Regions from separate parts of the Nocardioides kongjuensis genome, predicted to be linked through region 2. Evidence: riboswitches for the same ligand, from Rfam matches in the RefSeq annotation. Region 2 holds a riboswitch; the other holds the start of a gene.
The links. Region 2 has a riboswitch for FMN ahead of ribD (bifunctional diaminohydroxyphosphoribosylaminopyrimidine deaminase/5-amino-6-(5-phosphoribosylamino)uracil reductase RibD). Riboswitches for the same ligand answer to the same signal wherever they lie in the genome.
Positions count from the first base shown of each region.

Region 1 (15,403 bases), 1.6 Mb from region 2:
GGCTTCATCGAGTGGGCGCACGACCGGCCCTGGCTCGGCCTGCTCGCCGCGGTCGGCATCGGCGTCGCGGTGGCGCTCGGCCTGGCCGCACCACCCGCGCGCCGTGTGCTCGAACGGGTCGTCGACCCCTTCGACGTCGCCCACCGGCGGGTCCGGGAGGCGGTGCAGCTCACCGGGGTCGTCCACGAGCAGGAGTGGGAGACCACGGACGCGGGCCTCGTGGCCGCGGGCCGGTAGCCTTCGAGCATGCCTCTCACCACGGACCGACCCTCGTGAGCGCCGGCCTGTTCGGTCTCCTCGACGACGTCGCAGCCATCGCCAAGATGGCCGCCGCGTCGATGGACGACGTGAGTGCCGCGGCCGGCAAGGCCACCGCCAAGGCCGCCGGCGTGGTGATCGACGACACGGCGGTCACGCCGCAGTACGTCCAGGGCGTCGCCGCCACGCGTGAGCTCCCGATCGTGAAGAAGATCGCGATCGGCTCGATCCGCAACAAGCTGCTGATCATCCTCCCGGCGTCGCTGCTGCTCAGCCAGTTCCTGCCGGACCTGCTCCCCATCATCTTGATGATCGGCGGCACCTTCCTCGCCTACGAGGGCGCCCACAAGATCTGGCACGTGGTCTCCGGCCACGACGAGCACGAGACGCCCGTCGCCGAGGTCAGCGCCGAGGCCGAGAAGGAGCTGGTCTCCGGCGCGATCCGCACCGACCTGATCCTGTCCGCTGAGATCATGGTCATCGCGCTGGCCTCGGTCGAGGACGAGTCCTTCTGGACCAAGCTCGCCACCCTGCTCGTCGTCGCCGTCGTCATCACCGTGGCCGTCTACGGCGTGGTGGCGCTCATCGTGAAGATGGACGACGCGGGCCTGAGCCTCGCGCAGCGCTCCTCGGCGTTCGCGCAGCGGCTGGGCCGCGGCCTGGTCGCGTTCATGCCGCGACTGCTGTCGATCATCTCGATCGTCGGCACCGTCGCGATGCTCTGGGTCGGTGGCCACATCCTGCTCGTCAACCTGCACGAGGCCGGCTGGTGGGACGCGCCGTACGAGTGGGTCCACGGCATCGAGCACGACGTCGAGCACGCCGTGCACGGCGTCCTCGGCAGCGCCCTGGCCTGGCTCGCCAACACCGGGATCTCCGCGGTGATCGGCCTGGTCGTCGGCTCGGTCGTGGTCGCCGTCGTGCGGGTGCTGCCGTTCACCGGCGACAAGGACCCGATCGAGCGGTACGACGACGGCGAGCCCGCCGCGCACTGACCTCGGTCAGGCGCGGCAGGCCCGGCCGCGGGCTCAGAGTGCGGGGAGCCGGACGGTCGCGTCCAGCGCGTTGGCCAGCTCGCGGCCCTTCGTCTCGAAGTGGCGGCGGAAGTAGTCCAGGTGCTCGTCGTGCTCGTGGAAGTGGTGCGGCGTGAGCACCGCGGAGAACACCGGCACGTCGGTCTCCAGCTGGACCCGCATCAGCGCGTCCACGACGCTGGACGCGACGAAGTCGTGGCGGTAGATGCCGCCGTCGACGACCAGGGCGGCGGCCGCGACGCCGGCGTACCGGCCGGACAGGGCGCGTCGTCGTACCTGCAGCGGGATCTCGAACGCACCGGGCACGTGGACGACGTCCACGGCGTAACCGCGCTGCTCGAGCTCGGTGGTGAACGTGGTGACGGCGACGTCGACGATGTCGGCGTGCCAGCGGGCCGCGACGATGGCGACGCGGGGGGCGGTGGGTGACATGGGCTCTCCTCTTCGCGTGTCACCCAGGGCGTGACGACGCGCGCGAGGCCCGTCGCGTTCTCTTCCATCCGGACTGTGACCGTCGGCTCCGGAGTCGCACCGGATCTGCTGACCCGCCCCGGTCGTGACCGGGCCGGCGCTCGCGGGCTCGGTCGCCCCGGATCGGCCGGGACGCCCTCACCGCCGGTGGGGAGTTCCACCCCGCCCTGAGAACGTACGGCGTCAGACTACTGGCCCCGCGCCGCGTGCCGGTCGCGTGCCCGCCTGATGCCCACGAGCCCCGCCGCCACGAACGGCACCGGTGCCAGCGCGGCGACCAGGCCGCCCTGGCGGCCCACCGTCCGGATGGAGGCGGCGCCGACCACCACGTCGGTCAGGTCGCTGGCCAGCGCCGTCGTCGCCCAGCGGGTGAGGTCGGCGTCGGGTGCGAGCACGGTGCCGGCTCCGAGCACCAGGTCGCGGACCCCGATCGTGCGCAGCAACAGCTGGAACGACGGGTCGTCGTTGCGGCCGACCAGCCGCGGCGCGGCCAGCATCGTGACGCCCACCGCCATCCGTAGGGCGCCGAGGCCACGGGCCACGCTGGTGTCCGCCATGGCAGCAGGCTAGGACACGCCCCTGGTGGTGACCTCGGGAGTCGTCCGGGCCGCGGCGTGGGCACGCGGCCCCAGAAGTCTGGGGAGCGCGCACCACCGGAGGATCTGGGGCACCGGAGAACCCGCCCGCTTGGGATGGTCGGCGTACCGGCGCGACGGACAGCATCTCGTGCCATGACATCCGCCACCTCCCCGACACCTGCGACGACCGCGACCCCACCGCTCGCCCGGACCGCCGCCGACCGGACGCTCAGCATCGCCGTCGCCTGCGTGGCGACCGTGATGCTGATGCTGGACGTCAGCGTGGTCAACACCGCACTCGACGACATCGCGGCCGGCCTCGGGGCCAGCCTGTCCGGGCTGCAGTGGGTGATCGACGCCTACACCCTGCCGCTGGCGGCCGTCGTCCTGTCCGCCGGCTCGATCGCCGACCGTGTCGGCCGCAAGCAGGTCTTCCTCGGCGGCATGGTGCTGTTCACGGCCGCGTCCGCCGCCTGCGCCGTCTCACCGGGCATCGGCACCCTCGTCGCGGCCCGTGCCGTCCAGGGCATCGGCGCGGCGGTGCTGTTCGCCACCGCCCTCGCCCTGATCTCCGAGGTGACCCCGACGGCTGAGGAACGCGCCAGGGCGCTCGGCGTGTACGGCGCGTCGATCGGAGCCGCCTTCGCGATCGGCCCGTTCGTCGGCGGGGTGCTGACCGACGCCATCGGCTGGCGGGCGATCTTCTGGTGCAACGTGCCGATCGGCCTGCTCGCCCTCGCCCTGGCCCGCCGGGTGCAGGAGAGCCGGGACCCGCAGGCGCGGCGGCTCGACGTACCAGGTCAGCTGGCCCTCGTCGCCGGGCTGTTCCTCCTCGTGCTCGCCCTGCTGCGGGGCAACGAGGACGGCTGGGGCAGCGGCCTGGTCGCGGGGTCGCTGGCCGGCGCCGCGGTCGCCCTCGGGGCGCTGGTCGTCATCGAGCACCGCTCGCGGGCGCCGATGCTCCCGCTGCGGCACTTCCGGCAACCGGCCTTCAGCGCACCGCAGGTGCTGGTGTTCGGCATCTCGGCGTCGTTCTTCGCCGGCTTCCTCTACCTCACGCTCTACCTCCAGGGGGTCGTCGGTCTGAGCCCGTTGCAGACCGGGCTCGCGTACCTGCCCGGCACCGCGCTCGTCTTCGTCGTCTCCGGCACGACGGCCGGGCTGATGACCCGGTTCGCCCCTGCCGCCCTGGCCGTCGTCGGTCTGCTGCTCGTCGCTGCCGGGATGGCGGTCTTCGCCTGGACCACGCACGCGGACTCCGGCTGGGCCTCGATCCTGCCCGGCTTCCTGCTCGCCAGCGTCGGCACCGGGCTGTTCAACCCCTCCGGCAGCGCCCTCGCCCTCGCCGCCCTCCCGCCCGAGCAGAGCGGGCTCGCCGCCGGCGCGAACGACACCTTCCGGCAGACCGGTCTGGCCGTCGGCGTCGCCTGGCTCGGCACCTTCGTCCCCGCCGCCGGGCCGTACGGCGCCGACGCCGCCGGGTTCGTCGACGGGCTGCACCACGCGGTGCTCGCGGGCGCGGTCGTCGCGCTCGGGTGCGCGGTGGTGGGCGGCGTGCTACTGCGGGCGGGGCACGGGCGTGGCGGAGCGGTGGAAGGACATTCCCGATGATTCCCCGGCCCTCGGAGCACGCTTGTAGGGTGTCCTACGTCATGCGCGGGAGATCCCGACGATGCGCAGATGCGCCGCAGGACCCAGCTGTCACACGACACTCGAACCTCGAGGATCACTCATGGACTACAAGGTTGCTGACCTGAGCCTGGCCGAGTTCGGCCGCAAGGAGATCGAGCTCGCCGAGCACGAGATGCCCGGCCTGATGGCGATGCGCGCCCGCTACGGCGCCGACCAGCCGCTCAAGGGCGCCCGGATCGCCGGCTCGCTGCACATGACCATCCAGACCGCCGTCCTCATCGAGACGCTCACCGCCCTCGGCGCCGACGTGCGCTGGGCGACGTGCAACATCTTCTCGACCCAGGACCACGCCGCCGCGGCCGTCGTCGTCGGCAAGAACGGCACCGTCGACGCCCCCGCCGGCACCCCGGTCTTCGCCTGGAAGGGCGAGACCCTGGCCGAGTACTGGGACGAGGCCGAGAAGGTCTTCGACTTCACCGACGCCGACGGCAACAAGATCGGCCCCAACATGCTGCTCGACGACGGCGGCGACATCACGCTGCTCGTCCACAAGGGCGTGGAGTTCGAGAAGGCCGGTGCCGTGCCGGGCCAGGACTCGACCGACAACGAGGAGTACAAGGAGGTCCTCCGGGTCCTCGCGCGCTCGCTCGACAACGACCCGCAGCGCTGGACCAACATCGCCAACGGCATCAAGGGCGTCACCGAGGAGACCACCACCGGTGTCCTGCGCCTCTACGACCGCTTCAAGGAGGGCTCGCTCCTCTTCCCGGCGATCAACGTCAACGACTCGGTCACCAAGTCGAAGTTCGACAACAAGTACGGCTGCCGCCACTCGCTCATCGACGGCATCAACCGCGGCACCGACGTGATGATCGCCGGCAAGACGGCGGTCGTGTGCGGCTACGGCGACGTGGGCAAGGGCTCCGCCGAGTCGCTCCGCGGCCAGGGCGCTCGCGTCATCATCACCGAGATCGACCCGATCTGCGCGCTGCAGGCGGCGATGGACGGCTACGAGGTCAAGCGCCTCGAGTCGGTCGTCGACTTCGCCGACATCTTCATCACCACGACGGGCAACTTCGACATCATCCGCGTCGAGCACTTCGAGAGGATGAAGAACCAGGCCATCGTCGGCAACATCGGCCACTTCGACAACGAGATCGACATGGCCGGCCTCGCGAAGATCCCGGGCATCGTCAAGGACGAGATCAAGCCGCAGGTCCACCAGTGGATCTTCCCCGACGGCAAGAAGGTCATCGTCCTCTCCGAGGGCCGCCTGCTGAACCTCGGCAACGCGACCGGCCACCCGTCGTTCGTCATGTCGAACTCCTTCACCAACCAGGTGCTCGCGCAGATCGAGATCTTCACCAAGACCGACGAGTACCCGATCGGCGTCTACGTGCTCCCGAAGCACCTCGACGAGGAGGTCGCCCGCCTCCACCTCGACGCCATCGGCGTGGAGCTGACCGAGCTCAACCAGGCGCAGGCCGACTACCTCGGCGTCCCGGTCGAGGGCCCGTACAAGTCGGAGCACTACCGCTACTGACCAGCTACTGAGCAGTACGTCGACGAGGCCCGGCACCGTGGTGGTGCCGGGCCTTCGTCGTGCCCCCGCCTAATATTGCGGGCGTGACCCCGCCCAGCAGCGCGCCGTACCCGACGAAGGGACGCGTCCTCGTCGTCGACGACGACGCCCCGCTCGCGGAGATGCTCGGCATCGTGCTGGGGCAGGAGGGCTTCGAGAGCCGGGTCTGCCCGCGGGGCGACCTGGCGCTGGCGGCGTTCCGCGACTACAAGCCCGACCTGGTGCTGCTCGACCTGATGCTGCCCGGCAAGGACGGCATCGACGTCTGCAAGGAGATCCGCGCCGAGTCCGGCGTCCCGATCGTGATGCTGACCGCCAAGGGCGACACCGTCGACGTGGTGGTCGGACTGGAGTCCGGGGCCGACGACTACGTCGTCAAGCCGTTCAAGCCCAAGGAGCTCGTCGCCCGGATCCGAGCGCGGGTACGCCGTACCGAGGCGGTCCCGCAGGAGGCGCTCGCCATCCGAGACGTCGAGATCGACGTGGCCGGGCACGCGGTGACCCGTGGCGGCGAGGAGATCTCGTTGACGCCGCTCGAGTTCGACCTGCTGCTGTGCCTGGCGCGCAAGCCCGGCCAGGTGTTCACCCGCCAGGCGCTCCTGGAGGAGGTCTGGGGCTACCAGCACGCCGCGGACACCCGCCTGGTCAACGTGCACGTGCAGCGACTGCGCTCCAAGGTCGAGCACGACCCCGAGCACCCCGAGATCGTGCTGACCGTGCGCGGGGTCGGCTACAAGGCCGGCTCGGCCCAGTGATCACAGGTGCTTGAGGCGCTCCGCCGCTGCTGGGGGTGGCTCGCACCCCGGCTGCGCCGCGCACTGACCTTCTGGCGGCGCTCGATCCAGGCCCGGGTCGTGGCGAGCACGGTGGTGCTGTCCGCGGTCGTGGTCAGCGGCGTCGGCTGGATCCTGCTGCAGCAGACCCGTGACGGCCTGCTGCGGCACCGCTCCGAGGTCGTGCTCGGCGAGGTCGACGCCGAGGTCGCCGACGCCCAGGACCGCCTCGAGGCGGCGTCGGGACGCGAGGTCAACGCCAGCCAGCAGCAGCGCGACCTGGTCGACCCGATCATCGAGCGGGGCGCGAGCCGGGGGTACGCCGTCGTGCTGGCCGGGCCCGAGGGGGAGGACCCGGCCCTGCGCACCGGCGGCGGCGAGTACACCAGCGGCCTCGACCTGATCAGCATCCCCACCTCCCTCGAGGAGCACTTCGACGCCCCGCGCCGGGCGACGGCGTGGACCTACACCGAGATCGTGCGCACGACGGGCGCCGGCTCCGACGCGAGGACCACCCGGGAGCCGGGGATCGTGGTCGGCTCCCAGGTCCAGCTGCCCTCGGACGGCAAGACCTACACGCTCTACTTCCTGTTCCCGCTCTCCGAGGAGCAGGACACCCTCGACCTGGTGACCCGGGCGCTGCTGACGGCGGCCGGGCTGCTGCTCGCGCTGGTCGCGGGCCTGACCTGGCTGGTGACCCGGCAGGTGGTAACCCCGATCCGGCTGGCCCGGCGGGTCGCCGAGCGGCTCGCGGCCGGGCGGCTGCAGGAACGGCTGCAGGTCACCGGCGAGGACGACATCGCGCGCCTGGCGTACTCCTTCAACCAGATGGCGACCAGCCTCCAGCGCCAGATCCGCCAGCTCGAGGAGCTCAGCTGGGTCCAGCGCCGGTTCGTGTCGGACGTGTCCCACGAGCTGCGCACCCCGCTGACGACCGTGCGGATGGCCTCCGACGTCCTTCACGACGCGCGCGAGAGCTTCGACCCGGCGACGGCCCGCTCGGCGGAGCTGATGCAGGCCGAGCTCGACCGGTTCGAGAACCTGCTCGTCGACCTGCTCGAGATCAGCCGCTTCGACGCCGGCGCCGCGGTGCTCGCCACCGAGAACGTCAACCTCGGCGACCTCGTACGACGGGTGGTCGAGGCCGCTCAGCCACTGGCGGACCAGCGCGGGATCCGGGTGCAGGTCGTCGAGCCGGGGCACCCCGTCCAGGCCGACGTCGACGTGCGCCGGATCGAGCGGATCGTGCGCAACCTGGTCACCAACGCGATCGACCACGCCCTCGCCGACGACCCGACCGAGGCGGTCATCGTGCGCCTCGAGTCGGACGAGGAGGCGGCCGCGATCACCGTGCGCGACCACGGGGTCGGCCTGGCGCCCGGCGAGGCGTCGATGGTCTTCAACCGCTTCTGGCGCTCCGACCCGGCCCGCACCCGCACCAGCGGTGGCACCGGCCTGGGCCTCGCGATCGCGCAGGAGGACGCGCACCTGCACGGCGGCTGGCTGCAGGCGTGGGGCAGGACCGGTCAGGGGGCACAGTTCCGGCTGACCGTGCCCCGGCACGCCGACGGCACGCTGCGGCACAGCCCGCTCCCGCTGGTTCCCGAGGACGCGATGTCGAGCGACGCCGCCGTCGTGGTCGGGCCCGCGGGCGTCGTACCCGAGGGGGAGGAGTGATGACCCGCCTGCGCGCCGTCGTGGTGCTCGTGCTCGCCCTGGCGGTGCTGTCCGGCTGCACGTCGCTCCCGACCTCCGGCCCCGTGGTCCAGAGCCGCGGCACCGACCGCGGTGACACCCGCCGGGCCAGTGACATCGACGCCCGGCCCCCGGTCGAGGGTGCATCGCGCACCGAGGTGGTCGCCGGGTTCCTCGACGCGATGACGGCGTGGCCGGTGCAGACCAGCGTCGCGAAGCAGTACCTCACCAAGGAGGCCGCGGCCGGCTGGAACCCCGAGCAGGAGACGATCATCTACAGCGACTCGCTGCCCGTGCGCGAGAGCGGGGGCTTCGTGTCGGTGTCCCTGACCGCCGCCGACCGGCTCGACTCGGTCGGGGCGTGGCGGGGCGCGATGGGCGCCGAGGAGCTGACCCTCGACTTCAAGGTCACCGTGCAGGACGGGGAGTACCGGATCACCGACCCGCCGGACGCGCTCGTCGTGCCCGCCTCGTGGTTCCGGCAGCGCTACCACCAGGTCTCGCTCTACTACTTCGACCCGGTCGCCAAGATCCTCGTCCCCGAGCCGGTGTTCGTGCCGGAGGGCGACCAGCTCGCCACCAGCCTCGTCGCCGGCCTGCTCGCCGGTCCGCCGCCACTGGCCCAGGGCGTGGTGCGCTCGTTCCTGCCCTCGGGGCTGTCCGTGGGGCTGTCCGTGCCCGTCAGCGACGCCGGCGTCGCCGACATCTCGCTCGTCGGCGAGGCCCAGTCGGTCACCTCCGAGCAGGCCGGCCTGATGCTCGCCCAGCTCGCGTGGACGCTGCGCCAGGACCCGTCGGTCACCGCACTGCGGGTCAGCGTCGACGGCTCCCCGCTGCCGCTGCCGGGCGGTGTCGCGCAGTACTCCGTCGACGCGGCCGCCGCCTACGGCCCGGCCGGCCCCGGCGGCGGCAAGACGCTCTACGGCATCAGCCAGGGCCGGCTGGTCTCCGGCGCCCAGGACACCGACCTCGACCCCGTCACCGGCGTGTTCGGCGACGAGGGGGCAGGTCTCACCGCGATCGCGGTCAGCCCCGACAACGAGGAGGTCGCCGGCGTCGACGCGGGTGGGCGCCGCGTCCGCCTCGCCCACGTCCAGCAGTCGACCTCCGAGCCCGCCGCGCAGGTGCTGCTCGACGGCGGCAGCTACGCCCGCCCGACCTGGGACCACGCCGGACGGCTGTGGGTGCTGGAGCGCAGGGCGAGCGGCGCGGTCGTGTGGTTGTACGACGGCGCCCAGCTGCGCACCGTGAGGGTCCCCGGCATCACCGGCACCCGCGCCCGCAGCCTCGTCGTCAGCCGCGACGGCACCCGCCTGGTCGGGGTGGTCCGGGTGAGCGGGCAGGGCGACGAGGTCGTCGGTGCCCGGGTGTTCCTCAACGGTCGCGGCCAGGTCGCCCGGGCGGGCCGGCCGTTCGTCGTACGCGCTCCCGAGGGCAGTGCCGTCATCGACATCGCCTGGGCCAGCCCGGTCCGGGTCGCGCTGCTGACCGCGAGCGTCCCCGGCAACCTCTACGAGGTCGACGTGGTCGCCGTCGACGGCGCCACGGTCGGCGTCGACGTCCTGTCCACCATCGTCACCGGCGAGGTCCTCGGGCTGGCTGCCTCGCCCGTCGAGGACGCGCCGATGTACGCCGTCTACGCCCGCCAGTACGTCGACCTGGTGCGCCAGGAGGACCACGAGGCCGGGCCGGGAGGGCTCTCGGAGCTCGACTACGCGGGCTGAGCACCGAGCTGAGCACCGAGCTGAGCACCGAGCTGAGCACCGAGCTGAGTCTCCACAGGCTCCCCGGCGCCGGTTGCCCGGGTGGGGGTGGCCTGCTGAGGTGGGCCGGTGGCCACCGCGCAGCTGATCGACGGGTTCGTCGACCTGGTGCTCGGCTCGCGCTGCGTGGGCTGCGACCGGCCCGGGCGCCCCTGCTGCCCGGCCTGCCGCGACCTGTGCCGGCTGCTGGCCACCCAGGCCGTGCCGCACTGGCCGACGCCCTGCCCGGCGGGGCTGGTGCCGACCTACGCGGTGGGGGACTACGACGGCCTGCTGCGTGACCTCGTCCTCGCCCACAAGGAGCGCCGGGTGCTCGCCCTCGCCCGGCCCCTCGGTGACCTGCTCGCCGGGTCGGTCGGGGCCGCGGCACCGCCGGGCCCGCTGGTCCTGGTCCCCGTGCCGTCGCGTGCCACGACCGTGCGCCAGCGCGGCCACGACCCCACCCTCGCCATGACCCGGGCCGCCGCCGCGCTGCTCGGCGCCGAGACACGGGTGGCCCGGCTGCTGCGGCTGCGCCCCGGTGTCGTCGACCAGGCCGGCCTCGACGCCGCCGGCCGCTCCGCCAACCTCGCCGGCTCGATGACGGCGCCCGCGCACGCCGTACGACGCCTCGCGCGGCGCTGCCCCCGCGCCCACGTCGTGGTGTGCGACGACGTGCTCACCACCGGCGCCACGCTGCGTGAGGCACAGCGCGCGCTGGAGGCCGCCGGGGTGCCCGTGCAGGCCGCGGCGGCCGTCGCCGCGACCCGGCGCCGGAACCCCGCCAGATGAAGGGTCTGAACTTCGGGCCAAGCCTTTCGCCGTCACCACCGACGGACTAACGTCTGGTCATGGAGTCCGCCCGGGTCCGTGGTTGCGTCGCCCAGGCCGGGCGCGAGCCCAGCCGGGTGCGGCAAGCCGATGCCAGTCGCAGGCGAAACGGTCCACGTAAGCCGGCCCCCGGGCCGGTGATCACGGTGCGGCTTAGTCGTCAGTCCTGCCTCGGCCCGGACGTCAGATACGTCCGGCCCCGGGAGAGGGCCGGTAGTGGCAACAAGCTGCGGAAGCCCCAGCAGGCGGGTGTGGGGACGAAGACCAGGTCGGCCGGGCGGACTCCGCCATTTCGCGCTCGCTTCGCTCGCGCATGTCGCGCCGCCTGCCAGCGCCGTTTCTTCCTCCCCCGCTCGCTCGTTCCTCGCTCGCTCCTCCGTGCAGGAACGGCGGGCGGCGCGACGATGGCGCCCTGGCGCTCGCTTCGCTCGCGCGCCGGGCGTCGCCCCTTGAGTTCGTGCTGGTCGAGCAACGGGCCAGCACACCGGCTTCCTGCCTGGGCGGCAGGAGTACCCATCACGCCGAAATCCCCTTGGAGGTAACTGATGGATGTTGTGGTCACCGGACGGCACTGCGAGATCTCGGACAGGTTCCGGGAGCATGCCGCGGAGAAGCTCACCAAGCTGGAGAAGCACGATCACCGGATCATCCGGGTCCATGTGGAGGTGGACTGCGAACCCAACCCCCGCCAGCACGACCAGGCGGTGCACGTCGAGCTCACGGCCTTCTCCAAGGGGCCGGTGATCCGGGCCGAGGCCGCCGCTGACGACAAGATGGGTGCGCTCGACCTCGCGCTCGACAAGATGGCCGCGCAGATGCGCAAGGCCGCCGACCGCCGGCGGGTCCACCGCGGCCGTCGTACGCCGGTCTCGGTCGGCAAGGCGCTCTCCGACGTCCCGACCACCGTGGTCGAGGAGGACAGCGACGAGGTCGCGATCGACCGGCAGGTCGGTCCGATCACGGTCACCGGCGACGGGCCGCTCGTGGTCCGCGAGAAGACCCACCCGGCGAGCCCGATGACTCTCGACCAGGCGCTCTACGAGATGGAGCTGGTGGGCCACGACTTCTACCTGTACGTCGACAAGGAGAGCGAGCGTCCGGCCGTCGTCTACCGCCGCCGCGGCTACGACTACGGCGTCATCTCGCTCGACATCGGGAGCGTGCAGGACTGATCTCCCCAGCATCGTGCAGCGCTCGAAACCGGACTGGACCGGCACTCACTCGGGAGGTCGTGTCATGATGCCGCCGTGGCGGATGGTACTTCGCCGGCCGCAGCACCGGGACAGCCCGTGAGCGAGCCGGTACGTGTGGTGGTGGTCGACGACCAGGAGCTGTTCCGGCGTGGGCTGACCATGCTCCTGGGCATCGAGGACGGCATCGAGGTCGTCGGCGAGGCCAGCAACGGCATCGACGGCGTCAGCCTCGTGGTCAGCAGCGTGCCCGACGTGGTGCTGCTGGACGTCCGGATGCCCAAGCAGTCCGGGATCGAGGCGTGCGTCGCGATCAAGGAGGCGGTCCCGATGACGAAGATCATCATGCTGACCGTCTCCGACGACGAGGCCGACCTCTACGAGGCGGTCAAGAGCGGTGCCTCGGGCTACCTCCTCAAGGACTCCTCCATCGAGGAGGTGGCCCAGGGCATCCGCGTCGTCGCCGACGGCCAGTCGCTGATCAGCCCGTCGATGGCGGCCAAGCTGATCGACGAGTTCAAGACGATGTCGAAGCCCGACCGCACCGCCGGCCCGGCCCTCAAGCTCACCGAGCGGGAGCTGGAGGTGCTCCGGTTCGTCGCCCGCGGCCTGAGCAACCGCGACGTCGCCGCACAGCTCGCGATCAGCGAGAACACCGTCAAGAACCACGTCCGCAACATCCTCGAGAAGCTCCAGCTGCACTCGCGGATGGAGGCGGTCATGTACGCCGTGCGCGCCAAGCTGGTCGAGCTGGAGTAGTCGGGGCACTGCTCGCGCGCGCTGCACGGATCCCCGGAAGTCCCTGACCGGTGTGACCCCAGGGACAGGTGGGACGGCGGCGGCTGTCGGCGGCGGCTCCTAGGGTGGGCCCGTGCCCACCACGCAGTCGCTGTCGCTCGCCCAGGCCCGCCGCATCGCACTGGCCGCGCAGGGCTTCCTCGACCCGGCCCACAGCGCCCCGACGCTGCGCACCTTCGACCGCACCCTGGCCCGCACCGGGGTGCTGCAGGTCGACAGCGTCAACGTCCTGCAGCGCGCCCACTTCATGCCGCTCTACTCCCGGATGGGGCCCTACGACGTCCAGCTGCTGCAGCGGGCGGCGAGCGGGCGCAACCGGCGCGTCGTCGAGTACTGGGCTCACGTGCAGGCCTTCATGCCGGTCGAGCTGTGGCCGGCGATGCGGCACCGGATGGACGACTACCGGGCACGGCGCGGCAAGTGGTTCACCGTCGAGGAGGGCGACCAGCTCGAGGCGGCGCTGCTCGCCGAGATCACCGACCGCGGCGCCAGCACCGCGCGCGAGCTCGACGACGGACTGCCGCGCACGAAGGACCACTGGGGCTGGAACTGGTCGCGCACCCGCCGGATGCTCGACTACCTCTACATGACCGGGGAGCTGGCCATCGCGGGCCGCAACAGCCAGTTCGAGATCCGCTACGACCTGCCCGAGCGGGTCCTGCCGGCAGCGGTCCTGGACGCGCCGGCGATGACCGCGGCCGAGGCCCACGTCGAGCTCGTACGACGAGCGGCCCGGTCCCACGGCGTGGCCTCGGCCAACTGCCTGGCCGACTACTACCGGATCCGGGTCGGGGAGGCCCGGGCCGCGGTCGACGAGCTCGTCGCGGCCGGCGAGCTGGAGCCGGTCGAGGTGCAGGGCTGGAAGCGTCCGGCCTACCTGCACACCGAGGCGCGGCTCCCGCGCCGCATCGGCGCCCGGTCGCTGCTCAGCCCGTTCGACCCGGTGGTGTGGGAGCGCGACCGCGCCGAGGCGCTGTTCGACTTCTTCTACCGCATCGAGATCTACGTCCCCGCCGAGCAGCGGGTGCACGGCTACTACGTGCTGCCGTTCCTGCTCGGCGACCGGATCGTCGGCCGGGTCGACCTCAAGGCAGACCGGGTCTCCGGACGGCTGCTGGTGCAGTCGGCGTGGTCGGAGCCGCACGCCCCCGCCGAGACCGCGGGCGAGCTCGCCGCCGAGCTCGAGCGGCTGGCCGGTTGGCTCGGCCTCTCCGAGGTGGTGGTCGCGCCCAAGGGCGACCTCGCCCCGGCCCTCATCGCCGAGGTCAGCGCACCCGCAGCCTCCTGAGCAGCCTGAGCTGGGCGTTGCCGAGCCCCACGAACCTCTCCACCGCCATGCCGGCGGGCGGGCCGAGGGGGACCAGGCGCTGGGTGGCGACGGTCTGCGACTCGGTGTACTTGCGCATGCCCTCCGCGCCGTGGCGCCGACCCAGGCCGCTGTCGCCCATGCCGCCCATCCCGGCCTCGATCGATCCGGCCGCGGCGGCTGCGCCGTCGTTGACGTTGACCGAGCCGGCCCGGATGCGCTGAGCGAGTGCCTCCGCACGGGCGGCGTCGCGTGACCAGATGCTCGCGGAGAGGCCGTAGCGGCCCTCGTTGGCCTTCTCGATCGCGTCGAGGTCGGTGGCGACGCGGTAGAGCGAGATCACCGGGCCGAAGGTCTCCTCGAGGCAGACCGGCATGTCGGCGGTGACGCCCTCGAGCACGGTCGGCTCGTGGACCAGCGGGCCGAGGTCGGGCCGCGCCCGGCCTCCGGTCAGCACCCGAGCGCCCGACGCCACGGCGGAGGCAACGTGGGAGGTGACCGCCTCGAGCTGGGCCGGGGAGGCCAGGGAGCCGACGTCGACGGTGTAGTCGTAGGCCTGCCCGAGGGTGAGCGCCTCGGTCGCGGCCACGAGCGCCGACCGGAAGGCGTCGTAGACGTCCTCGTGGACGATCACCCGCTCGATGTGGATGCACATCTGGCCGGTGTTCGCGAAGGCCGCCGCCACGCAGCCGGCCGCGGCCTTCCCGACGTCGGCGTCGGCGAGCACGACCAGCGGGTTCTTGCCACCGAGCTCGAGCGAGGCCGAGATCAGCATCTCGCCGGCACGACGACCGACGTGGCGGCCGGTGGCGGTCGAGCCGGTGAAGCAGATGTGGTCGACACCGGTGCCCGGGGAGTCCGGCGAGCCGATGAGGGCGTCGCCGACGACCGCGCCCGGGCCGACGACGACGTGCCAGACGTCGCGGGGCAGGCCCGCCTCGGCGAGCAGGGCGCGGGTCCACAGCAGGGTGAGCGGGGTCTGCGAGTCCGCCTTGCTGACCACGCCGTTGCCGGCGAGCAGCGCGGGCAGCACGTCGCCGACGGCGAGGTAGAGCGGGTAGTTCCAGGGCGAGATCATCCCGATCACCCCCTTCGGCACCCGCACCTCGCGGACCCGGGTCAGGCCCGGCATCGCGCCGCGGACCTTGTTGTCGACCAGGTAACGGCGGCCGTGGCGGGCGTAGTGGCGGGCGATGGTGGCGACCTGCAGGATCTCCTGCCAGGCACTGAAGCGGGACTTGCCCATCTCCCACTGGATCAGGTCGATCACCTCGTCCTGCCGTTCGACCAGCAGGTCGTGGAAGCGCAGCACGATCCCGGCACGGGTGCTCCACGGCAGCAGCGCCCAGCGGTGCTGGGCGTCGAGAGCGCTCGCGACGGCGTCGGCGACGTCGACGGCGCTGGAGACCGGCACGGCGGCCGTCGGCTGCCCGTCGTACGGCGCGACCGCGGTGCTGGTGGCGGTCGAGGCCGCGTCGCGCGACACCCACCGGTTCCACGCGGAGATCCGCTC
Region 1 is NZ_JACCBF010000001.1:44,712-60,114, forward strand. Features, by position in the region: gene BJ958_RS00235 (acyltransferase family protein) at 1-237, shown strand, start outside; gene BJ958_RS00240 (DUF808 family protein) at 273-1,253, shown strand; gene BJ958_RS00245 (6,7-dimethyl-8-ribityllumazine synthase) at 1,287-1,724, opposite strand; FMN riboswitch at 1,777-1,942, opposite strand; gene BJ958_RS00250 (hypothetical protein) at 1,952-2,320, opposite strand; gene BJ958_RS00255 (MFS transporter) at 2,495-3,952, shown strand; gene ahcY (adenosylhomocysteinase) at 4,074-5,516, shown strand; gene mtrA (MtrAB system response regulator MtrA) at 5,600-6,310, shown strand; gene mtrB (MtrAB system histidine kinase MtrB) at 6,317-8,005, shown strand; gene BJ958_RS00275 (LpqB family beta-propeller domain-containing protein) at 8,005-9,747, shown strand; gene BJ958_RS00280 (ComF family protein) at 9,856-10,557, shown strand; gene hpf (ribosome hibernation-promoting factor, HPF/YfiA family) at 11,142-11,768, shown strand; gene BJ958_RS00290 (response regulator) at 11,886-12,545, shown strand; gene BJ958_RS00295 (DNA glycosylase AlkZ-like family protein) at 12,658-13,872, shown strand; gene BJ958_RS00300 (succinic semialdehyde dehydrogenase) at 13,850-15,403, opposite strand, start outside.
Region 1: another riboswitch for FMN. It lies ahead of BJ958_RS00245 (6,7-dimethyl-8-ribityllumazine synthase); the one in region 2 lies ahead of ribD (bifunctional diaminohydroxyphosphoribosylaminopyrimidine deaminase/5-amino-6-(5-phosphoribosylamino)uracil reductase RibD).

Region 2 (15,403 bases):
GGCCAGGTCGGGCGCGTGCGTGGTCACGATGCCGTGGAGCGCCTCGCCGATGGCACGGTCTGCGTCGTCCATCGCGGCGATCTTGTCCAGGCAGTCCGCCAGGTCGGCCTGGGCCTTCTTGGCGCCCGTGCCGCGGCTCGCGGCCGCCCGCCGTTCCGCGGCGGCCTCCTTCATGGCCGCCTTCTCCTCGTCGCTGAACGTGCTGTTGCTCGCCATCGGTCTTCCTCTCTCGATCGGGTTCGCCACGAGCGTAGGAGGACGGATGGTGCGGTTGCTTCTTCGTTCCTGACCAGTTGGCCTGGGGGCGCCGCGCCGCTCACCGCGGTGAGGAGTGCCGCTCCCGCCGCCACCCGTTCCAGTGCCAGTGCAGGAACCGGTCGGTGGCGCGCACGAGGTGCTGCGAGCGGATCGACGGGAAGATGTCGAAGGCGTGCTGGGCGCCCGGCAGCTCGGCGTACGTCACCGTGCGCTTGGACGTCGACCGCAGCGCCGCCACGAACGCACGCGCCTGACCGACGTCGACGAGGGTGTCGCGCGAGCCGTGGATCACGAAGAAGTCCGGCGCGTCGGCGGTGACCCGCAGCAGCGGGCTGGCCTCCTCGAAGACCTCGCGCTCGGAGCGCGGCGACCTCTTGAACACGATCGGGGCGAGGAACTTGTCGCGCATCAGCTCGGCGGTGCGCAGCCCGCTCGCTCCGGCGAGGTCGTAGACGCCGTAGTAGGGGACCGCGGCCTGGACGGCGGTGTCGGCGGACTCGAAGCCGGGCTGGAACTCGGGGGCGTTCGGGGTGACCGCCGCGAGGGCGGTGAGGTGGCCGCCGGCGGACCCGCCGGTGATCGCGATGTACGACGGGTCGCCGCCGAATTCCGCGATGTGCTCGCGGATCCACGCGATCGCGGCCTTCACGTCGACGATCTGCGCGGGCCACGGGTCGCGCGGTGCGAGGCGGTAGTTGATCGCCACGCACACCCAGCCCTTGGCCGCCATGTGCTGCATCAGCGGCAGGCCCTGCTGGTCCTTGTTGCCGATCGTCCAGCCGCCGCCGTGCACCTGCAGCAGGACCGGCGCGCCGGCGGCCGGGGTCACCTCCGAGGTGTAGACGTCGAGCAGGCCCCGCCGTCCGTACGGCGCGAAGGGGATGTCGCGGTGCACCTCGATCCCCGCTCTGCGGGCCGCCCGGCCGAACGCGAACGGGTTGGCCAGACGCCGCCACGGGGTTGCGAGGTCGGCGGGTGTCGGGCGCGCGTCGAGCTGCTCGACGTACTCGACCCCGAGACCCTCGACGAGCGCGGTCTCGGCGTCGTCGACCGCCTGCCGGCTCTGCCTGACGAGGTAGGCCAGCCCCGCGCTCGACAGGCCGGCCAGGGCCAGCCCGCGCCAGTCGCGTCGCGACCCGGTCGCGTGGGCGGCGGCGTCGGCGACCGTGAGGCCGAGCACGTGCGGGGCCAGCTCACCAGTCAGCCAGCCCGCGAAGAAGGCCGGGATGCCGGCACGGAAGCCGGGGACGGGGCGGATGGCGTTGGCAGTCAGCGCCGCGGTGACGAGCTGGCGCCGTACGAATCCCATGACGCGAGGGTATCCGGCTCGTTGTGAGAAACTGGTACCCGTTCTAGTTTTCATGGGGGTCAGCAATGGATCGGCTGTCGGGACTGGATGCGAGCTTCCTCTACCTGGAGACGCCCGCTCAGCTCATGCACGTGTGCGCGGTGATGGTGCTCGACCCGGCGACCATGACGACGCCGTACACCTTCGGGGCGATGCAGCGTGAGATCGACGTCCGCGTCCGCGACGTCCCCGGGTTCACCCGCAAGGTCCGCGGCGTCCCGCTCGGGCTCGACCACCCGGTCTGGGTGCGCGACAAGGGCTTCGACATCGAACGTCACGTCCACCGCCTCGCGCTGCCGACGCCGGGCGTGTACGCCGAGCTGATGGACCTGTGCGCCCACCTGGCGTCGCTGCCGCTCGACCGGTCGCGCCCGCTGTGGGAGATGTGGGTCATCGAGGGCTACCGGCCGGCGGGCGAGGACGGCGAGCCCGAGGACGAGAAGGTCGTCGTCTTCGCCAAGATGCACCACGCGACCGTCGACGGGGTCTCCGGCTCCAACCTGATCTCGCACCTGTGCTCGCTCGAGCCGGACTCGCCGCCGCTGGTTCCCGAGCACGCCCCGCACCCGCGCGACCCCGGCCGTGGGGAGCTGCTCGGCCGCGCCGTCATCGGTACGGCGACCCGCCCGGTCACGCTGGCCAAGGTGCTCAAGCCCTCGGCCCAGCTGGTCACCAAGAGCATCGGCCGCGCCCGGCAGGGGACCGCCATGGCGGCGCCGTTCTCGGCTCCGCGGACCTCCTTCAACGGCACCATCACCTCGCACCGCTCGATCGCGATGGCCGACCTCGACCTCGAGGAGATCCGCCGGATCAAGAAGGTCACCGGCACGACGGTCAACGACGTCGTCCTCGCCGTCTCCGGCGGCGCCCTGCGTGCCTACCTCGAGGAGCGCGACGAGCTGCCCGACTCCTCGCTGCTCGCGACGGTCCCGGTCAGCGTGCGCGACAGCTCGCGCCGCTCGACCGGCGCCAACAAGGTCTCCGCGCTGTTCACCAAGCTCGGCACCGACATCGACGACCCGCTCGAGCGGCTGCAGATGCTGGCCGAGCGCAACCAGCACGCGAAGGAGCACCACAACGCGATCAGCGCCGACGCGCTCCAGGACTGGGCGGAGTTCGCCGCGCCCCGCACCTTCGGCCTCGCCGTGCGCGCCTACGCCAACCTGCGTCTCGCCGAGAAGCACCCGGTCGTGCACAACCTGGTCATCTCCAACGTCCCCGGCCCGCCGATCCCGCTCTACTTCATGGGCGCCAGGATCGAGGCCCTGTGCCCCCTTGGCCCGGTCTTCCACGGTGCCGGCCTCAACGTCACGGTGATGTCGAACGCCGGGCAGATGCACGTCGGTGCGATCGCCTGCCGCGAGTCGATGCCCGACACCGACGCACTGGTGCGCCACTTCCCGGCCGAGCTGGCCCGGCTCAGCGCGGCGGTCGATGCCGCTGGAAGTCCCGACGCCGCGCGTTGACGGTCGCGGCCGCCTCGACGAAGCGGGGCACGAACCTCTCGGCGCCGAGCACGCAGCCCGCGTGCCCGTCGTCGACCTCGTGCACGGTCGCCCCCGGGATCGCCCGGGCCAGCGCCAGCTGACGCGGGGTCGGGATCACCCGGTCGCGCATCATCACGACCACCGCGGTCGGTACGTCGATCCGCGAGAGCCACGGTCGGGAGTGGTGCTGGCCGAGCGCGGCCAGCGCCTGGCCCACGGCCCACGGGCTGGTGGAGCGGAACTCGCGCAGCGCCCACTCGTGCAGGTCGGAGACCTCGAGGTCGACGCCGCGCGCGGCGGCCCGGGCGGCGCGAACCGCCGTACGCGACCGCGACACGCCGCGCAGTGCGACCATCGTGGAGCCCATCCCGAGGAAGAAGCCGCGCTCGGCGGGGGTGAGCTGGAAGCGGTCGGTGGTCGCGCCGAGCACGAGGCCCTGCACGAGCGACGGGTGCTGGCGCCACACCCGCTGGGCGACGATCGAGCCCATCGAGTAGCCGCCGACGATGACGTCGTGCAGGCCCAGCACGTCGATCAGTGCGGCGACGTCGTCAGCGCAGTCGACGAGGCTGAACTGCTCGCTGTGGATGCCGCGCCCGTGCCAGCGCTGGTCGAGCGTGACGACGCGGAAGCGGCGCGACAGCGGCTCGATCGCGGGGAACCAGGTCAGCAGGCCGGTCGTGCCGAGAGCGTGCAGCAGCACGATCGTCGGCGACTCCGGGTGCGGCCCCGGCGTGTCGGTCACGTACGTCGACCCGCCGCGCCCGGGCAGCTCCACCATCCGTCCGGACGGGATCCGGGTCTGTGGCAGCTCCACGCGGCGGCGCGCGACGTCGATCAGTGAGACGGCACCCATGCGGGCCAGACTAGAACACGTTACAGTTTCCCTGTGGATGCAGAGGCGATCAACGCAGTTCGTGCCGTCGTCGGCGAGGTGCTCGAGCGCGACTCCGACGCCCGGGCCTGGGCGGCCTGGGCCGGAGCCGGACTCACCTCGCTGCCGGTTCCCGAGGAGCATGGTGGCGAAGGACTCGGGCTCGCGGAGGTCGCCGTCCTCCTCCGCGAGACGGGCCGGGCGGCCGTCCAGGTGCCGGTCTGGGAGACCCTGTGCTGTGGCGCGCTCACCCTGGCCGACCACGGAACCGACGCCCAGCGCAAGGAGCTGCTCCCGGGCATCGCCGCCGGCGAGCTGGTCGTCACGCCCGCGCTGCGCGGCGAGGCGCGCTACGCCGACCGCACCGTGAGCGGCCGCAAGCTCGCCGTCACCCACGCCGAGCGGGCCGCACGCCTGCTCGTGACCGCCCGTGACGGGGACGAGGAGGTCGTCGTGCTCGTCGACCCCACCGGCCCCGGCGTCACCCTGCTGCCCGCGAGCGCGTCCAGCGCCACCCCGCAGCACACCGTCGTCCTCGACGGCGCTCCCGCCGAGCCGCTCGCCGACGGCGCCGCCGCGCGGCTGCGCGACCTGGCCCGCGCCGGGCTCGCCGTGACCGCGGCCGGGGTGCTCGCCGGTGCGCGCGACCTGACGGCCGACTACGTCAAGGGCCGCCAGCAGTTCGGCCGAGCGCTCGCCGAGTTCCAGGCCGTCTCGCTGCAGATGGCCGACGTCTACGTCGCCTCGCGCACCCTCGACCTGGCTGCCGACAACGCCGTGTGGCGGGTCGCCGAGGGACTTCCGGCCGAGGACGACCTGGCGGTCGCCGGCTACTGGGTGAGCCAGGTCGCGCCGTACGCCCTGCGGACCTGCCACCACCTCCACGGCGGCATGGGCGTCGACATCACCTACCCCCTCGTCGCGCTGACCACGTGGGGCACCGACCTCGCCCACGCGCTCGACACGACGGCCGCCGACGTCCCCGTCGAGGGTGCCGGCGCGAAGAACCTCGAGCTGACCGAGGACCAGCGTGCCCTCAAGGCCCGGCTGCGCGCGTACTTCGGTGGCGTCGCGGCCGAGTTCGACGGCATCCACGACCCCGACCCGGTCGAGGGCGCGTGGAACCGGCACGGGCCGACGTACGAGCGGATGATCCGCCGCCTCGGCACCGACGGCTGGATGGGCGTCGGCTGGCCGAAGGAGTACGGCGGCCACGGGCTCGGCGAGATCGAGCAGACGATCTTCGCCAACGAGGCGCAGTACGCCGACGTGCACCTGCCGTCCGTCACCCTGCAGACCGTCGGCCCCACCCTGATCCGCTACGGCACGCAGAAGCAGAAGGACCTCTTCCTCGAGCGCATCCTCAAGGGCGACGTGCACTTCGCGATCGGCTACAGCGAGCCCGACGCCGGCACCGACCTCGCCTCGCTGCGCACCACCGCGCGGCTCGTCGAAGGCGACGGCGAGCCCTACTACCTCGTCAACGGCCAGAAGATGTGGACCACCGGCGGCCACCAGGCCGACTACCTGTGGCTCGCGGTCCGGACCGACCCGGACGCCCCGAAGCACGAGGGCATCTCGATCCTGATCGTGGACACCAAGGACCCCGGCTACAGCTGGACCCCGATCATCACCGCCGACGGCTCCCACCACGTCAACGCGACGTACTTCAACGACGTCCGGGTCCCCGCCGACATGCTGGTCGGCGAGGAGAACCAGGGCTGGAGGCTGATCACCACCCAGCTCAACCACGAGCGGGTCATGCTCGGCCCCGCGGGCCGGATCGAGGGCCTGCGCGACCGCGTCGTGCGCTGGGCCGGCGCCGCCGGCGTGCTCGAGCTTCCCGACGTGCGGGAGGTGCTGGGCCGGGCCACCGCGGTGTTCCGGGTCAACGAGCTGCTCAACTGGGAGGTCGCCCGGGCCGCGGCCGCCGGCGAGATCAAGGTCGCGGACGCGTCCTCGTCGAAGGTGTTCGCCTCCGACCAGGTGCAGCACCTGCTCGCCGACCTCATCTCGCTCGTGCACCGCCACGGTGACGCAGGAGAACAGGAGACGAAGGAATTGGTCGACTACCTCGACGCGCAGGCCAAGCGGAACCTCGTGCTGACCTTCGGCGGCGGGGTCCAGGAGGTCCAGCGCGAGCTGATCTCGATGTTCGGCCTCGGCCTGCCGCGGGTGCCGCGATGAGCGCCCCCGCCGGTGATCGAGCAGCGAGCGCCAGCGAGCGTGTCGAGATCGTTCCCGCCGCCGTCCACGAGAAGGTGATGGCCGAGGCCGAGCGGATCAAGGGCTGGGGAGAGGCCGCCGAGCGGGTCGCCCGCGACGAGGTCAACCAGCCGACGATCAACAACTGGCTGGAGGCGATGGGCCTCGACAACCCGCGCTTCGAGGCGGGCGAGGCGCCGCCGTCGATGGCCCAGGTGTGGACGATGTACGGGCTGGGCGGCAAGCCGTCCGAGGACGACCCGCTGCACTCGATGATGCGGGTGCTCACCGACGCCGGCTTCACCGCCGTCCTCGGCACCAACTGCGAGCAGTCCTACGACCGCTACCTCACGGTGGGGGAGAAGGTGCGGGTCACCACCGCCCTCGACTCGGTCGTCGGCCCGAAGGTCACCGGCATGGGAGTCGGCTACTTCGTGACCTCCCGCAACACCTGGTACGTCGGCGACGAGCGGGTCGCGACCATGCTCTTCCGGGTGCTCAAGTTCATCCCCCGCGCGAAGGCCGACGCGTGAGCGGCCCGGTGCGCCCGGTCGTCAACCGGGACAACGCCTACTTCTTCGAGGGCACGGCGAACCGCGAGCTGCGGATCCAGAAGTGCAACCAGTGCGGCGTCCTGCGCCACCCGCCCGGGCCGGCCTGCCCGGACTGCGGCGCGTTCGACCGCGGCTACGTGGTCTCCGCCGGCGAGGGGACGGTGTTCTCCTACCTCGTCCACCACGCCCCGCAGGTGCCCGGCAAGGAGCTGCCGCTGGTCATCGCGCTGCTCGACCTCGACGAGGGCGTGCGGATGGTGGCCGAGATGACCGGTCCCGTCGAGATCGGCGACCGCGCGGTCGTCGGCTGGAACGTGATCGACGACGACCTGACCCTCCCGATCTGGACGAAGGTGGACCGATGAGCGCCGAGCTGAAGGTGGGGGAGCGGCTTCCCGAGTGGAGCCTGCCCATCACGCCGACCCTGGTCGTCTCGACCGCGATCGCGACCCGCGACTTCCAAGACGTCCACCACGACCGCGACATCGCCCAGGCGGCCGGCTCGAAGGACATCTTCGTCAACATCCTCACCTCGACGGCGCTGTGCGAGCGCTACGTCACCGACTGGGCCGGACCCGACGTCCAGATCCGGGGCATCGCGATCCGGCTCGGCGCGCCGGCGTACCCCTACGACACGTTCACCTTCACCGGCGAGGTGACCGAGGTGGAGGACGGCGTCGCGACGATCGAGGTCGTCGGCTCGGTCTCGCTCGGCGACCACGTCATCGGCACGGTCAAGGTGGCCGCATGAGCGAGCGCACCCTCTCCGGCAAGGCCGCCATCGCCGGCATCGGCGCGACCGAGTTCTCCAAGGAGTCCGGCCGCTCCGAGCTCCAGCTCTCCGTCGAGGCCGTGCGCCACGCCCTCGCCGACTGTGGCCTCACGCCCGCCGACGTCGACGGCCTGGTCACCTTCACCATGGACACCTCGTCCGAGATCGCGGTGGCCCGCGAGCTCGGCATCCCCGAGCTGCGCTTCTTCAGCCGGATCAACTACGGCGGCGGGGCGGCCTGCGCCACCGTCCAGCAGGCCGCGATGGCGGTCGCCACGGGCGTCGCCGACGTCGTCGTCGCCTACCGCGGCTTCAACGAGCGCTCCGGCGACCGGTTCGGCCAGGTGTCCAGCTGGGCCGCCGCGCAGGTCAACACCAACGGCCTCGACAACGCCTGGACCTACCCGCTCGGCCTGTCGACGCCGGCCGCCACGGTCGCCATGCAGGCGCGTCGCTACATGCACGAGTACGGCGCCACCTCCGAGGACTTCGGCCGCGTCGCCGTCGCCGACCGCAGGCACGCCGCCACCAACCCGGCCGCGTTCTTCTACGGCAGGCCGATCACCCTCGAGGACCACCAGGCGTCCCGGATGATCGCCGACCCGCTGCACCTGCTCGACTGCTGCCAGGAGTCCGACGGCGCGGTCGCCCTCGTCGTCGTCTCGGCGGAGCGGGCCCGCGACCTGGCCCAGAGGCCGGCGTACATCACCGCCGCCGCACAGGGCTCGGGCAGGGACCAGTTCGTGATGACGTCCTACTACCGCGACGACATCGGGATCCCGGAGATCGGCGTCGTCGGTCGTGAGCTGTGGAAGCAGTCCGGCCTCACCCCCGCCGACATGCCGATGGCCGTGCTCTACGACCACTTCACGCCGTACGTCCTCATGCAGCTCGAGGAGCTCGGGTTCTGCGGCCGCGGTGAGGCCAAGGACTTCGTGAAGGACGGCGCCATCGAGCTCGGTGGCCGGCTGCCCGTCAACACCCACGGCGGCCAGCTCGGCGAGGCCTACATCCACGGGATGAACGGCATCGCCGAGGGCGTGCGCCAGGTGCGCGGCACCTCGGTCAACCCGGTCGCCGACGCGCACCACGTGCTGGTCACCGCCGGCACCGGCGTGCCGACGAGCGGGCTGATCCTGTCGGCCTGAGGGCCCTACGACTCCTCGACCCACACGTTGTCGTGCTCGCGCATGAACGCGTCGTACTCCTCCGGGGTCCACTCCTCACCCCGGGCCAGCCGGTCGAGACCCTCGAAGTAGGGCTCCCGCGGCGCGCCCGGCGCGAAGTGCAGCAGCATCGACGCCGGGGCGCCGGACTCGTTGCGGAAGCCGTGGATCCCGCCGGGCGGCACGTGCAGGAAGTCGCCCGGCCGCGCCGTCACCCACTCGGCGCCCGTGTGGATCCGGACCTCGCCCTCGAGGACGTAGAAGGACTCCGCCATGCTGCGGTGGAAGTGCGGGCCCGGTCCGCTGACCGCCTCGGAGAACTCCCAGCGGTAGAGGCCGAACAGGCCGCCGGTCGCCTCGCCGCGGGCCAGGTAGTGGACCCGGTTGCCGTTGGGGTAGACGAGGTCGGGGCCGTCGGTGCCGGGACGCACCCGGGCCGAGACCTCGCCGTCGCCGTCGTGGAGGGGTGGGGGATACGACATGCAGCGACGCTACCGAGGCCGCCAGGAGGTCCCAGTGACCGGACCCACGGCGCACGGCGTGTCGCGGTGTGCCACCATGGATCCCAAGAGCTCGCGTGCTCTGGGGTCGGTGAAAATCCGAACCGGCGGTGACAGTCCGCGACCCGATCGCAGCCAGTGATCGGTTGACCAGGTGGAACTCCTGGACCGACGGTCAAAGTCCGGATGGGAAGTGCACGCACGAGTGTCCGACGGACGCCCCGCAGTGGGCGCCCGCCGTACGCCAGGCAAGCCCCGGAGTCCGCGTCCAGGACGACGAGAGGCGGTGGCCGGTGACGGAGAGCTTCACCCGTGAGTACGACGCGATGCGTCGTGCGCTCGCGCTGGCAGTGACCCCCGGGGTGCCGCTGCACCCCAACCCGCGGGTGGGCTGCGTCCTGCTCGGACCCGACGGCAGCATCGTCGGCGAGGGCTACCACCACGGCGCCGGTACGCCGCACGCCGAGGTCGAGGCGCTGAAGGTGGCCGGCGAGCTGGCTCGCGGTGCGACCGCGGTCGTGACGCTGGAGCCGTGCAACCACACCGGGCGCACCGGGCCCTGCTCCCGGGCGCTGATCGCCGCCGGCGTCGCGCGTGTGGTCATCGCCCAGCGCGACCCGAACCCTCAGGCCGCGGGCGGCATGGAGACACTGCTGGAGGCGGGCATCGAGGTCGACGCCGGCCTGCTCGCCGACGAGGCCGCCGAGGTCAACCGGTCCTGGACGTTCGCGCACCGCAACGGCCGGCCCTTCGTCACCTGGAAGTTCGCGACCACCCTCGACGGGCGCAGCGCCGCCGCCGACGGCACGTCGCGGTGGGTCTCCTCGCCGGCCGCGCGCCGCGACACGCACCTGCTGCGCGGCCTGTGCGACACCATGCTCGTCGGCACCAACACCGTCGAGGTCGACGACCCGCAGCTCACCGTCCGCGGCGACGACGACCAGCCGGTCGGCGAGCAGCCGTTGCGCGTCGTGATGGGGGAGCGCGACCTCCCCGAGGACCGCCGCGTGTTCGACGACGCCGCGCCCACCGTGCACCTGCGCACGCAGGACCCCGCAGAGGCACTCCGCACCCTGTACGCCGACCACGACCGCCACCACGTCTTCCTCGAGGGCGGGCCGACCCTGGCTGCTGCCTTCCTGCAGGCGGGGCTCGTCGACGAGGTCGTCGCCTACGTCGCCCCGATGCTGCTCGGCTCCGGCCGCTCGGCTGTCGGCGACCTCGGAATCGGCACCATCGCCGACGCGTTGCACCTCCGGCTCGTCGACACCACCGTCGTCGGCGAGGGCGCCGAGGCCAACGTGCGCATGATCATGAGGCCCACCAAGGGCCGGGACAAGGAAGGAACCGCCTGATGTTCACCGGCATCGTCGAGGAGCTCGGCACCGTCACCGCCGTCGAGGACCAGGGGGACGCCATCCGGCTCACCATCGCCTCCGACGTGACGCTGTCCGACGCCGGCCTCGGTGACTCGATCGCCGTCAACGGCTGCTGCCTGACCGTCGCCGAGCGCACCGACACGACCTGGACCGCCGACGTGATGGCCGAGACCCTCGCCAAGACCACGACCGGTCGGCTCGACGTGGGTGACCGGGTCAACCTCGAGCGGGCGGTCACCGCCGAGAAGCGCCTGGGCGGCCACGTCGTGCAGGGCCACGTCGACGCCGTCGGCGAGGTCGTCGCCCGCACGCCCAGCGAGCACTGGGAGCTCGTCGAGATCAAGATGCCCGCCGAGCTCGGCCGCTACCTCGTCGACAAGGGCTCGATCACCGTCGACGGCACCTCGCTCACCGTCGTCGAGGCCGGAGACCACACCTTCACGGTCAGCCTGATCCCCGAGACCCTGGCCCGGACCACGCTCGGCTTCCGTGCCGTCGGCGACCAGGTCAACCTCGAGGTCGACGTCATCGCCAAGCACGTCGAGAAGCTCGTCCGTGCCTACACCAGCACCCCCAGCGCCAGCAGCGCCAGCAGCGAGGAGAACTGACATGTCGGTGCGACTGGACCCGGTCGAGCGCGCGATCGCCGACATCGCGGCGGGCAGGGCGGTCGTCGTCGTGGACGACGAGGACCGCGAGAACGAGGGCGACATCATCTTCGCCGCCAGCAAGGCGACGCCGGAGCTGATGGCCTTCACGATCCGCTACTCGAGCGGGGTCATCTGTGCGCCCATGCCCGGCGCGATGCTGGACCGGCTCGAGATCCCGCTGATGACCCCGCACAACAAGGACGCCTACCGCACGGCGTACACCATCTCGGTCGACGCCCGCGACGGCGTCAGCACCGGCATCTCCGCCGCCGACCGCGCGCACACCGTGCGCGTGCTCGCCGACTCCGCGACCGAGCCGTGGGAGCTGACCCGCCCGGGCCACGTGTTCCCGCTGCGCTACCGCGAGGGCGGCGTGCTGGTCCGCCGCGGCCACACCGAGGCCGCCGTCGACCTGTGCCGCCTCGCCGGACTGACCCCGACCGGTGTCCTGGTCGAGGTCGTCAACGACGACGGGACCATGAAGCGCGCCCCCGAGCTGCGTGCGTTCGCCGACGAGCACGGCCTGGCGATGATCTCGATCGAGGACCTCGTCCGCTACCGCCGCCGCGTCGAGACCCACGTCGTCCGCGAGGCCGAGACCAGCCTTCCCACCAGCCACGGTGACTTCACCGCCATCGGCTACACCATCACGGTCGACGGCAGCGAGCACGTCGCCCTCGTGTACGGCGACCCGGCGACCCTCGCCGAGGGCGGCCCGGTGCTCACCCGCGTGCACTCGGAGTGCCTGACCGGTGACGTGTTCGGCTCCAGCCGCTGCGACTGCGGTCCCCAGCTCAACGAGGCGATGGACCGCATCGTCGAGGAGGGCCGCGGTGTCGTCATCTACCTGCGCGGCCACGAGGGCCGGGGGATCGGCCTGGTCGCGAAGCTGCAGGCCTACCAGCTGCAGGACGGTGGTCGCGACACCGTCGACGCCAACCTCGACCTCGGCCTGCCCGCCGACGCCCGCCACTACGGCGCGGCCACCCAGATCCTGAAGGACCTCGGCGTCTCCGACGTGCGGCTGCTGACCAACAACCCCGACAAGGTCACCTCGCTCGAGGACTACGGGATCACCGTGGCCGAGCGGGTCCCGCTCACGCCGCACCCCAACGGCCACAACCTCGCCTACCTGCTGACCAAGCGCGACCGGATGGGCCACGACCTGCCCGACCTCGACCTCGAAGGAGTCAACTGACATGGCCGGACACGGCGCCCCCGACATCGCCCCCACCGACTGCCACGACCTGCGGGTCGCGGTCGTCGCGGCGAGCTGGCACACCGAGGTCATGGACGGCCTCATCGCCGGCGCCCAGCGCGCGTTCGCCGACCATCGGGTCGAGGCGCCCGTCGTCGTCCGGGTCCCCGGCACCTTCGAGCTGCCCGTCACCGCGGCGGCCCTCGCGCCGTCGTACGACGCCGTGATCGCGCTCGGCGTGGTCATCCGCGGCGGCACGCCGCACTTCGAGTACGTCTGCAGTGCCGCCACCGACGGCCTGACCCGGGTCTCGCTCGACCACCACACCCCGATCGGGTTCGGCGTCCTCACCTGCGACGACGAGGCCCAGGCGCTGGACCGCGCCGGCCTCGAGGGATCCTGCGAGGACAAGGGCTACGAGGCCGCCTCGGCGGCCCTGCAGACCGCGGCCACGCTGAAGAGGATCCGCTCGCGCGGCTACACGGGCTGAGACCGGCGGCGGTCGGGCTGCGGCCACGCCGTAGGCTGACCTCCCGTGAAGACGTTCGACGAGCTGTTCGCAGAGCTCAGCGAGAAGGCACAGACGCGGCCCGAGGGATCCGGCACGGTCCGGCAGCTCGACGCCGGCGTCCATGCGATCGGCAAGAAGCTGATCGAGGAGGCCGCTGAGTCCTGGATGGCCGCCGAGCACGAGGGCAAGGACGCCACGGCCCTGGAGATCAGCCAGCTGCTGTACCACGCCCAGGTCCTCATGATCGCGAGCGGCCTCTCGCTCGACGACGTCTACGCACACCTCTGAGGTAACGCACATGCTCAAGATCGCCGTCCCCAACAAGGGGGCCCTGTCCGAGGCTGCCTCCGGCATGCTCCGCGAGGCGGGCTACGCCCAGCGCCTGGACTCCAAGCAGCTCACCAAGATCGACCCGGACAACGAGGTCGAGTTCTTCTACCTGCGTCCGCGCGACATCGCGCTGTACGTCGGCGAGGGCACCCTCGACGCCGGCATCACCGGCCGCGACCTGCTCCTCGACTCGCACTCGGCTGCGGCCGAGTCGCTCCAGCTCGGCTTCGGGCGCTCGAAGTTCCGCTTCGCTGCGCGCCCCGGCACCGCCGAGAAGATCGAGGACCTCGCGGGCATGCGGATCGCGACGTCGTACGAAGGCGTGGTCAAGCGCTACCTCGCCGAGCGTGGCATCGAGGCCTCGGTCGTCCGCCTCGACGGCGCGGTCGAGACCAGCATCCAGCTCGGTGTGGCCGACGTGATCGCCGACGTCGTCGAGACCGGCTCCACCCTGCGCGCAGCGGGCCTGGAGGTCTTCGGCGAGGTCATCCTCGAGTCCGAGGGCGTGATGATCACCCGCGAGGGTGCCGACCCGAGCGCGCTCGAGGTCTTCACCCGCCGCCTGCAGGGCGTCCTGGTCGCCCGCGCGTACGTGATGATGGACTACGACATCCGCGCCGAGAAGGTCGAGCAGGCGATCGCCCTGACCCCCGGCATCGAGAGCCCGACCGTGAGCCCGCTGCATCGCGAGGGCTGGGTCGCGGTCCGCTCCATGGTGCAGCGGGCCAGCGCCCAGCGGGTGATGGACGAGCTGTTCGCGCTGGGCGCCCGCGCGATCCTCACCACCGACATCCACGCCTGCCGGCTCTGATGGCCGATCCCGACCGGTCGGGCCTGCCCACCCTGCCGCGGACCTGGCGGCCGTTCGGTCCCCGGATGGCCGCCGCGGTCTTCGCGGTGATCCTCGTGGGCGCCTTCGCCTGGTTGTGGGTCAGCTTCGACGACCAGACCAGGGCCGCGGTCAACGACCTGGAGAAGGCGACCGTCATCTTCTTCATCCTGATCGGCCTGGCGCTGCTCAACGCGCTGGCCCGGTCCCGGGTCGTCGCCCGCGAGGACGGGCTGACCGTCGTCAACGGCTACCGCACCCGGCGCTTCGCCTGGAGCGAGGTCGGCACGGTCCGGTTCCCCCAGGGCGCACCGTGGCCGCACCTCGACCTCGGCGACGACGAGCGGGTCTCCCTGCTCGGCATCCACGCCTCCGACGGTGCGCGTGCCGCCACCGCGATCCGCGAGCTGCGCGCGGTCGTGGCCGCCCACCAGGGCTAGAGCGCCCGGATCCCCCACGAGGCGGCGTACGACGCCCCGGGGGCCAGCACCACCAGGTCGTCACCGGAGTTGAACGCGTCCGGCGGAGCGGTCATCGGCTCGACGGCGACGCTCACCCGCGGGGTCGGGGTGTCGTCGCCGGTGTAGACCTGCAGCCACCGGTGGTTCTCGTCCACCCACAGCGCCACGCCGGTCTGCCCGGATCGCAGCGTCACGGTCGCCCGGCCGTCGGCGTCACGGGCCAGGTCGGTCACCGCGTGGTTGAGGACGGTGCTCCCGAGCGGGGAGGTGACCAGTCCGTCTGCCGGCGCGCGCCCGGTCGGCAGCAGCCGGTCAGGGTCCACCTCCAGCACCGTCGCTGCGTCCAGCCCGACGGTCCAGCCGTCGCACGGGCCCGGCCCCGCCAGCAGGTACGGGTGCGCTCCCGACGCGTACGGCGCGGCCGTGGCCGCCAGGTTCGTCGCGGCCTGCGTCACGGTCAGTCCCTCGGGCCCCAGCGCGTACGTCGTCGTCAGTGCCAGCGCCCACGGGTAGCCCGTCTGCGCGGGCAGGAAGTACGACAGCTCCACCCGGTCGTCGGCGGCCGACACGAGTGTCCACGAGACCCACCGCACGAGCCCGTGCGACGCGTTGCCCCGCTTCGGCTCGGTCAGCGCGAGCTGCTGGGTGGTCCCCTCGAAGGTGTAGCGCCCGTCCCGAATCCGGTTCGGCCACGGCACCAGCAGCTGCCCGCGCCCACCCGACGGCATCGCGTCCTCCGCGAAGCCGTCGACGAGCTCACGGCCGTCGTGGGTCAGCGACCGCAGAGCGCCGCTGCCCTGCGTGACGACGGCTCGGTAGCCGTGGGAGGACAGGACGTGCTGCTCGCCGGTCGGTGCGGTCACGGGCCCGACCCTATGTCC
Region 2 is NZ_JACCBF010000001.1:1,638,981-1,654,383, reverse strand. Features, by position in the region: gene BJ958_RS08015 (iron chaperone) at 1-216, opposite strand, end outside; gene BJ958_RS08010 (alpha/beta hydrolase) at 317-1,567, opposite strand; gene BJ958_RS08005 (WS/DGAT/MGAT family O-acyltransferase) at 1,633-3,072, shown strand; gene BJ958_RS08000 (alpha/beta fold hydrolase) at 3,026-3,949, opposite strand; gene BJ958_RS28975 (acyl-CoA dehydrogenase family protein) at 3,983-6,154, shown strand; gene BJ958_RS07990 (FAS1-like dehydratase domain-containing protein) at 6,151-6,705, shown strand; gene BJ958_RS07985 (OB-fold domain-containing protein) at 6,702-7,091, shown strand; gene BJ958_RS07980 (MaoC family dehydratase) at 7,088-7,477, shown strand; gene BJ958_RS07975 (lipid-transfer protein) at 7,474-8,646, shown strand; gene BJ958_RS07970 (cupin domain-containing protein) at 8,652-9,146, opposite strand; FMN riboswitch at 9,238-9,367, shown strand; gene ribD (bifunctional diaminohydroxyphosphoribosylaminopyrimidine deaminase/5-amino-6-(5-phosphoribosylamino)uracil reductase RibD) at 9,491-10,519, shown strand; gene BJ958_RS07960 (riboflavin synthase) at 10,519-11,151, shown strand; gene BJ958_RS07955 (bifunctional 3,4-dihydroxy-2-butanone-4-phosphate synthase/GTP cyclohydrolase II) at 11,153-12,391, shown strand; gene ribH (6,7-dimethyl-8-ribityllumazine synthase) at 12,393-12,881, shown strand; gene BJ958_RS07945 (phosphoribosyl-ATP diphosphatase) at 12,927-13,190, shown strand; gene hisG (ATP phosphoribosyltransferase) at 13,201-14,043, shown strand; gene BJ958_RS07935 (PH domain-containing protein) at 14,043-14,501, shown strand; gene BJ958_RS07930 (aldose epimerase family protein) at 14,498-15,385, opposite strand; gene BJ958_RS07925 (4-amino-4-deoxy-L-arabinose transferase) at 15,396-15,403, opposite strand, start outside.